DNA from 2 places in the Anaerococcoides asporogena genome. Region 2 is predicted to be linked to the other one. Evidence: riboswitches for the same ligand, from Rfam matches in the RefSeq annotation. Region 2 holds a riboswitch; the other holds the start of a gene.
The links. A riboswitch is a leader RNA that binds a small molecule or an ion and turns the genes downstream of it on or off. The one in region 2 is predicted to bind thiamine pyrophosphate.

Region 1 (3,402 bases), 110 kb from region 2:
CATACCAACAATGAATTTTCCACCTTTCTGCTGGCCCAGATGATGGCCACCAAGCTGGACATACCCATCGTTCATACCTATCATACGGTCTATGAGGACTATATTCACTACTTCTCGCCCAATGAAACCATTGGACGCAGTCTGGTCCGGCGTCTGTCAAAGACGCTGCTGGAACGAACCGATGCAGTCATCGTTCCCACCGAGAAAGTTCGGGGGATCCTGAACCGCTACGATGTCAAGACTGCGATTTATACGGTGCCCTCCGGCATCGATCTGACCCGCTTCCAGCGAGTCGATCACACTCAGGTGCGTCAGGAACTGCGGTCGCGGTACGGAATCGGGGAAGAGGAATTTGTCCTGCTGTCCCTGGGCCGGCTGGCCAAGGAAAAGAACATCGAAGAAATTGTCAGATTCCTGCAGAACTTGGATCCCGCCATTCGGCTGATGATTGTCGGCGGGGGACCCTATCAGGAAATTCTGGAAACCTATGTGGAAGACCTTGGGCTCAAGGACCGGGTGATTTTCAGCGGCATGGTAACTCCGGAGCGGGTTCCTGACTATTACCATATGGCGGATGCCTTTGTTTCCGGTTCCACCTCTGAGACGCAGGGACTGACCTATGGGGAAGCCCTGGCCTGCGGTCTGCCGGCAGTCTGCCGGCGCGACGGCGCCATCGAGGACGTCATCATCAATGGAGTGAACGGCTGGCAGTATGAGACCGGTGAAGAGTTCTGCGACGCGGTCAAGGCGCTGGCTTCAGATCCCCAGCTGAGAAAGTCAATGGGACAGGCCGCCCTGGAATCCTCCCGGCAGTTCTCCACGGAAGTTTTTTATGAGCGGGTCATGAAGGTTTATGAAGCAACCCTGAAAGGGCCGCGCAATCACCGGGCGTCACTGCCGGTCAAGCTGCGGCGCAAGCTCTATCAGTCCGTTGATGAAAATCTGGACCTGAACATGGATGACTGGAATCATCTGGGCACGTCCCGCTTCTAGCTGGGCCGCTGCGCAGCTGTTGGCAATTAATGCAATGATCATCAAATAATCAAGCTGACTGACCTTGAAGGCCGTCCGAATGTCGGGCGGCCTTGGCTGCGCGTTCAGAAGGAATCAGGGCAGGGCAGCTCAATGCCGAGTGCCAAGGCCGACGCTGAAGGCATTTCGGCAGGAACAGTCGGAGGGAATCCGGTTAATGAATTGCATGCAATTGAATTACTGCGTTGACAGTGCCGGCGGCATTTGTTAGGATGAATGAGAAAGAACCGGGGGTGCTTAATTTTTAAGCTGAGACAGGAGAAATCCTGAACCCGTATCACCTGATCTGGGTTATGCCAGCGTAGGGAAGGTCGGCAAATGCAAAAAAATTTACCGTTCCCTCGGGGGACGGTTTTTTTGTTAAAGTAAACAAGGTCAGCCCATCGGGAATCAACATTCCCCTGGGCGTAACAACGAGGAGGATATGATGAATTCAAGCATTGCGATTCAGATTTTACCAGGCGTGTCAGAGACCAGCGAAGTAGTTCGCATCGTGGATGAGGTGATTGACTACATTCGCAGGACTGGTCTGACTTATTATGTGGGTCCCTTTGAAACGACGGTGGAAGGTGACTTTGAGGAACTGATGGAAATTGCGAAACAGGCCCAGCTGATTGCAATCCAGGCCGGAGCGCCCTCCGTGTCGATGTACCTGAAATCCGTCTATCGGCCTTCGGGCGATCTTCTGACCATTGATGAAAAAGTTACAAAGCATCACCGATAAACTTTACAGCATCACGGCGATCGGACTGCTGGTGATTTTGTGGCAGGCTGTCTCCCTGGCGCAACTGGTGCCCAGCTTCATGCTGCCTTCCCCGGTGGAGGTGGTGCGGGCCTTTCTCCGGGATCTGCCACTGCTGATGATGCATGCGCGGGTTACCCTGTTCGAGGCGTTCCTCGGATTGATGCTGGGCATTGTCCTGGGTTTTGTCATTGCCCTGCTGATGGACCTGCTCAGAGGTCTGCGCAAAGCGCTGTACCCCCTGCTGGTTGTAACCCAGACGGTTCCGACGGTGGCGATCGCGCCGCTCCTGGTGCTGTGGTTTGGCTACGGCATCTTCCCTAAGGTGGTGCTCATTGTGCTCACGACCTTCTTCCCGATTGCGATCGGTCTGTTTGACGGCTTCCAGTCGGTGGATCCGGATGCCGTCAACCTGATGCGCTCCATGGGAGCCAGCCGGATGCAGATCTTCCGTCACATCAAGCTCCCCGGAGCCACCAACTCCTTTTTTGCCGCTCTGAAAATTTCAGCATCCTATTCCATTGTCGGCGCAGTAATTTCTGAGTGGTTGGGCGGATTCACCGGGTTGGGTGTCTACATGACGCGAGTGATCAAATCCTATTCCTACGATAAAATGTTTGCCGTCATTTTCCTGATCTCCGGCATCAGCCTCGTGCTGATGGCGCTGGTGAAATTTCTGCACCGCCGCATGACTCCGTGGGATCAGCCGGAAGCAGACAGTAACGAAAGCTGAGGCTGGATCTATAAGCAGAGGCTGATCCGAAAGCAGAGGTTCGAAACAAGAGCATAGGTAGGATTATAAGGAAAGAAGAATTTAATGTGGCCGGATCTTTCGGGCGAAGCTTCCGGAGGCGGCAGCTCGACAGGCATAGAGCTTGGAATTCGTGAAGAGTGACCGGGGCGGTTTCACAAGGGACAGCTTTTCAAGGGCGGACTTCTCAGAGGAAGGAGCACTTGGGTCAGGCTTGGGGGCAGCAACTGGTTCATTTTGATCAGGAGTGGGAGCAGAAGCCGGAACTTGCAATCAAGATTGAACAGAACATATTGAAACACTGAAATTCAGATGGACGAAGAAATAGAAGCATTTTTTTCAAGAGTAAGGAGAAGAAACCAAATGAAACGAAAACTAATCTCAGGATTCCTGCTGAGCACTCTGCTGGTGAGCTGCGCGCCTCAGGCGCCGGCCGTGACATCGGCCCCCGGCGCGGGCACCGGCCAGACACCGGCTTCGACCAGTGCGCCAGCCAGCCCGTCCACAGCAGGGGATCTGAAGAAAGTGACGGTCCTGCTGGATTGGACACCGAATACGAATCATACCGGGCTGTTTGTCGCCAAGGAAAAAGGCTACTTTGCCGAAGCAGGCCTGGATGTGGATATTCAGACTCCGCCGCAGGGTGGCTCGCCGCAGCTGGTGGCTGCCGGCAAAGCCGACTTCGGCATCGATTTCCAGGATACTCTGGCACCGGCTCTGGCCGCGGATTCACCGCTGCCTGTAACCGCAGTGGCTGCCATTTTGCAGCACAACACCTCGGGGATCATCTCCCGCAAGGGCGAGGGACTGGGCCGGCCCAAAGGCATGGAAGGAAAGAAATACGCCACCTGGGATAACCCGGTGGAGCAGGCCATCA
Region 2 (3,402 bases):
TCGGCAAATTAACCCCGTAAGTTCGCGAGAAGGGGTGCCATGGCGACATGGCCGCAGTGAAATGGCCCAAGCAACTGTTTAACAAAAACACAGGTCTCTGCAAAAGCGCAAGCTGAAGTATAGGGGCTGACGCCTGCCCGGTGCTGGAAGGTTAAGGGGAATGCTTAGCGCAAGCGAAGGTATGAACTTAAGCCCCAGTAAACGGCGGCCGTAACTATAACGGTCCTAAGGTAGCGAAATTCCTTGTCAGGTAAGTTCTGACCCGCACGAATGGCGTAATGACTTGGGCACTGTCTCAACAACAAATCCGGCGAAATTGTAGTGCCAGTGAAGATGCTGGCTACCCGCGATTGGACGGAAAGACCCCGTAGAGCTTTACTGTAGCTTAGCATTGAGTTTCGATATTTACTGTACAGGATAGGTGGGAGACGAAGAACCATGATCGTCAGGTCATGGGGAGTCACCGTTGGGATACCACCCTGTAGATATTGGGATTCTAACCGGAGACCAGGAAACGGGTCACGGGACATTGCTAGGTGGGCAGTTTGACTGGGGCGGTCGCCTCCTAAAAAGTAACGGAGGCGCCCAAAGGTTCCCTCAGGACGGTCGGAAATCGTCCATAGAGTGTAAAGGCAGAAGGGAGCCTGACTGCGACACCTACAAGTGGAGCAGGGACGAAAGTCGGGCTTAGTGATCCGGTGGTACCTCGTGGGAGGGCCATCGCTCAACGGATAAAAGCTACCTCGGGGATAACAGGCTGATCTCCCCCAAGAGTTCACATCGACGGGGAGGTTTGGCACCTCGATGTCGGCTCGTCACATCCTGGGGCTGAAGTAGGTCCCAAGGGTTGGGCTGTTCGCCCATTAAAGTGGCACGCGAGCTGGGTTCAGAACGTCGTGAGACAGTTCGGTCCCTATCCGTCGCGGGCGTAGGAAATTTGAAGGGAGCTGACCTTAGTACGAGAGGACCGGGTTGGACCAATCACTGGTGTACCAGTTGTCGCGCCAGCGGCATGGCTGGGTAGCTATATTGGGACGGGATAAACGCTGAAAGCATCTAAGCGTGAAGCCCACCCTGAGACAAGATTTCCCATGGAGTAATCCAGTAAGATCCCTTGAAGAACACAAGGTAGATAGGTGAGGGGTGTAAGTGCAGCAATGCATGCAGCTGACTCATACTAATCGATCGAGGGCTTGATCTTAAAAGAGTTAAAAATGATGAATTACGTTTGAAGAACTATATGCAGTCTTGAGGGAACAATAAAACCTCAAACCAATCCGGTGTTTATGACTGTAAGGGCTACACCCGTTCCCATCCCGAACACGATGGTTAAGCCTTATGGTGCTGATGATACTGCACGGGAAGCTGTGTGGAAAAGTAGGTTGACGCCGGTTTCGCATTTCCAATTTGGAAATGCAATATTCCGCGATAGCTCAATGGTGGAGCACTCGGCTGTTAACCGATAGGTTGGAGGTTCGAGCCCTCTTCGCGGAGCCAATGAGAGTCTGCACGATGTGCGGGCTCTTTATTTTTTTTTTTTTTTTTTGAATTGTCAATTCGTTGCAAGCACTGGAGCCAAAGTGATTATTTCATAACAGGCATGAGGTATTTAAATGGATGAATCGTTGGATTCCTGGATTTATTGTGAAGAAATTTCTCAGCAGACAGGTGATCGGGTTGACGCTGAGGGTGAACCGGTTGCAATTGAAAGATTGATCCCGTATAGTAGGAAGAGTAGAACAGAAGTGAATAGTGCCGGGGAGCTTGTTGGATCAGGCTGAGAGTAAGCGTAGGCTTAGACCCGTAACCTGATTTGGATAATGCCAACGGAGGGAGACTTGAATACAGTCATGGACTGTCGATGGACCAGCTTTGGGTTATCGGCGGTTTTTTTGCGTTTATTGCGGAATCAGGCCCGGCAGTTCACACTGAATTCGAGGAGGTGTCCAATGAGACGGGCGTTGACGATCGCAGGCAGTGATCCCAGTGGTGGTGCGGGGATCCAGGCGGATCTGAAGACTATGACGGCACTGGGCGTGTATGGCATGAGCGCGATCACAGCCCTGACCGCACAGAATACCATGGGCGTGACCGGGATTCATGAGGTTCCGGGGAAGTTCCTGAAGCTGCAGCTGGAAGCGGTGTTTACTGATATTGTGCCCCATGCGGTCAAAATCGGCATGGTGTCTTCCCGGGAGCTGATCCTGGAAATTGGCGAAGTCTTAAAGCAGTTCCAGGCACAGAATATTGTGCTGGATCCGGTGATGGTTTCCACCAGCGGGTCGCGTTTGCTGGAGGCCAGTGCTCAGGCAGCGCTGACGCAGGAACTGTTTCCGCTGGCCTGCCTGGTGACGCCCAACCGCTGGGAAGCTTCGCTGCTGGCGGAGCAGGCCATCGGCTCGGAAGGCGATATGGCGGAAGCGGCAAAACGGATCTATGAATGCTTTGGCACACCGGTTCTGGTCAAGGGCGGGCACAGCGTCAGCACAGCCAATGACGTACTGTACGACGGGCATCGCCTGACCTGGTTCCACGGGGATCAGATCAGCAATCCGAATACCCACGGCACGGGTTGCACGCTGTCCAGCGCCATCGCGTCCGGACTGGCCCTGGGCTGTGACCTGCCGGGAGCGATCGCTCTGGGCAAGCATTTTATCATCGGTGCCCTGGAAGCGGGGCTCGATCTGGGACATGGTTCGGGTCCGCTGCATCACGGCTGGAATCTGGAACAACGAATGATACTGTAAGAAATTGATTAAGGGGGAGATTATACATGAGAGAATATTCAACACAGATGGAAGCGGCACGCAAGGGGATTGTCACTCCGCAGCTACGCAAGGTGGCCGAGAAGGAACGCATGAGCGTGGAAGAACTGCTGCCGCTGGCAGCCAGCGGCAAAGTGGTTATCTGTGCCAACCACCGGCATGAGTGTCTGGATCCCAATGGAATCGGATCTATGCTGACCACCAAGGTGAATGTCAATCTGGGGGTGTCCAAAGATGTGCACAGTCTGGATGAGGAGCTGCAGAAAGTCATGGAGGCCGTGCGACTGGGCGGCCATGCCATTATGGATCTGTCCACCCATGGCGATACGCAGCCGTTCCGGCGCAAGCTGGTGGACGAGTGCCCGGCCATGATCGGAACCGTACCGGTGTATGATGCCGTCATTCATCACAAGCGCGACCTGAAGCACCTGACGGCCAGGGATTTTATTGACGTCATCCGCCTTCATGCCGAGGACGGCGTGGATTTTGTCACGCTGCACTGCGGACTGAACCGCAAAACCCTCGAACAGGTTAAGCAGCAGCGGCGGAAAATGAACCTGGTTTCCCGCGGCGGATCGCTGATCTTTGCCTGGATGTCCATGACCGGACAGGAGAATCCATTCTACGAATACTATGA

Region 1: another riboswitch for thiamine pyrophosphate. It lies ahead of P6M73_RS14435 (thiamine-binding protein); the one in region 2 lies ahead of thiD (bifunctional hydroxymethylpyrimidine kinase/phosphomethylpyrimidine kinase).

Annotation. Positions count from the first base shown of each region.
Region 1 covers NZ_CP120965.1:3,150,446-3,153,847, reverse strand. The annotation lists gene P6M73_RS14440 (glycosyltransferase family 4 protein) at 1-993, shown strand, start outside; TPP riboswitch at 1,252-1,357, shown strand; gene P6M73_RS14435 (thiamine-binding protein) at 1,460-1,756, shown strand; gene P6M73_RS14430 (ABC transporter permease) at 1,728-2,507, shown strand; gene P6M73_RS14425 (ABC transporter substrate-binding protein) at 2,889-3,402, shown strand, end outside.
Region 2 covers NZ_CP120965.1:3,036,113-3,039,514, reverse strand. The annotation lists rRNA gene P6M73_RS13965 (23S ribosomal RNA) at 1-1,201, shown strand, start outside; rRNA gene rrf (5S ribosomal RNA) at 1,277-1,394, shown strand; tRNA gene P6M73_RS13955 (tRNA-Asn) at 1,423-1,497, shown strand; gene P6M73_RS13950 (hypothetical protein) at 1,614-1,781, shown strand; TPP riboswitch at 1,747-1,852, shown strand; gene thiD (bifunctional hydroxymethylpyrimidine kinase/phosphomethylpyrimidine kinase) at 1,950-2,747, shown strand; gene thiC (phosphomethylpyrimidine synthase ThiC) at 2,774-3,402, shown strand, end outside.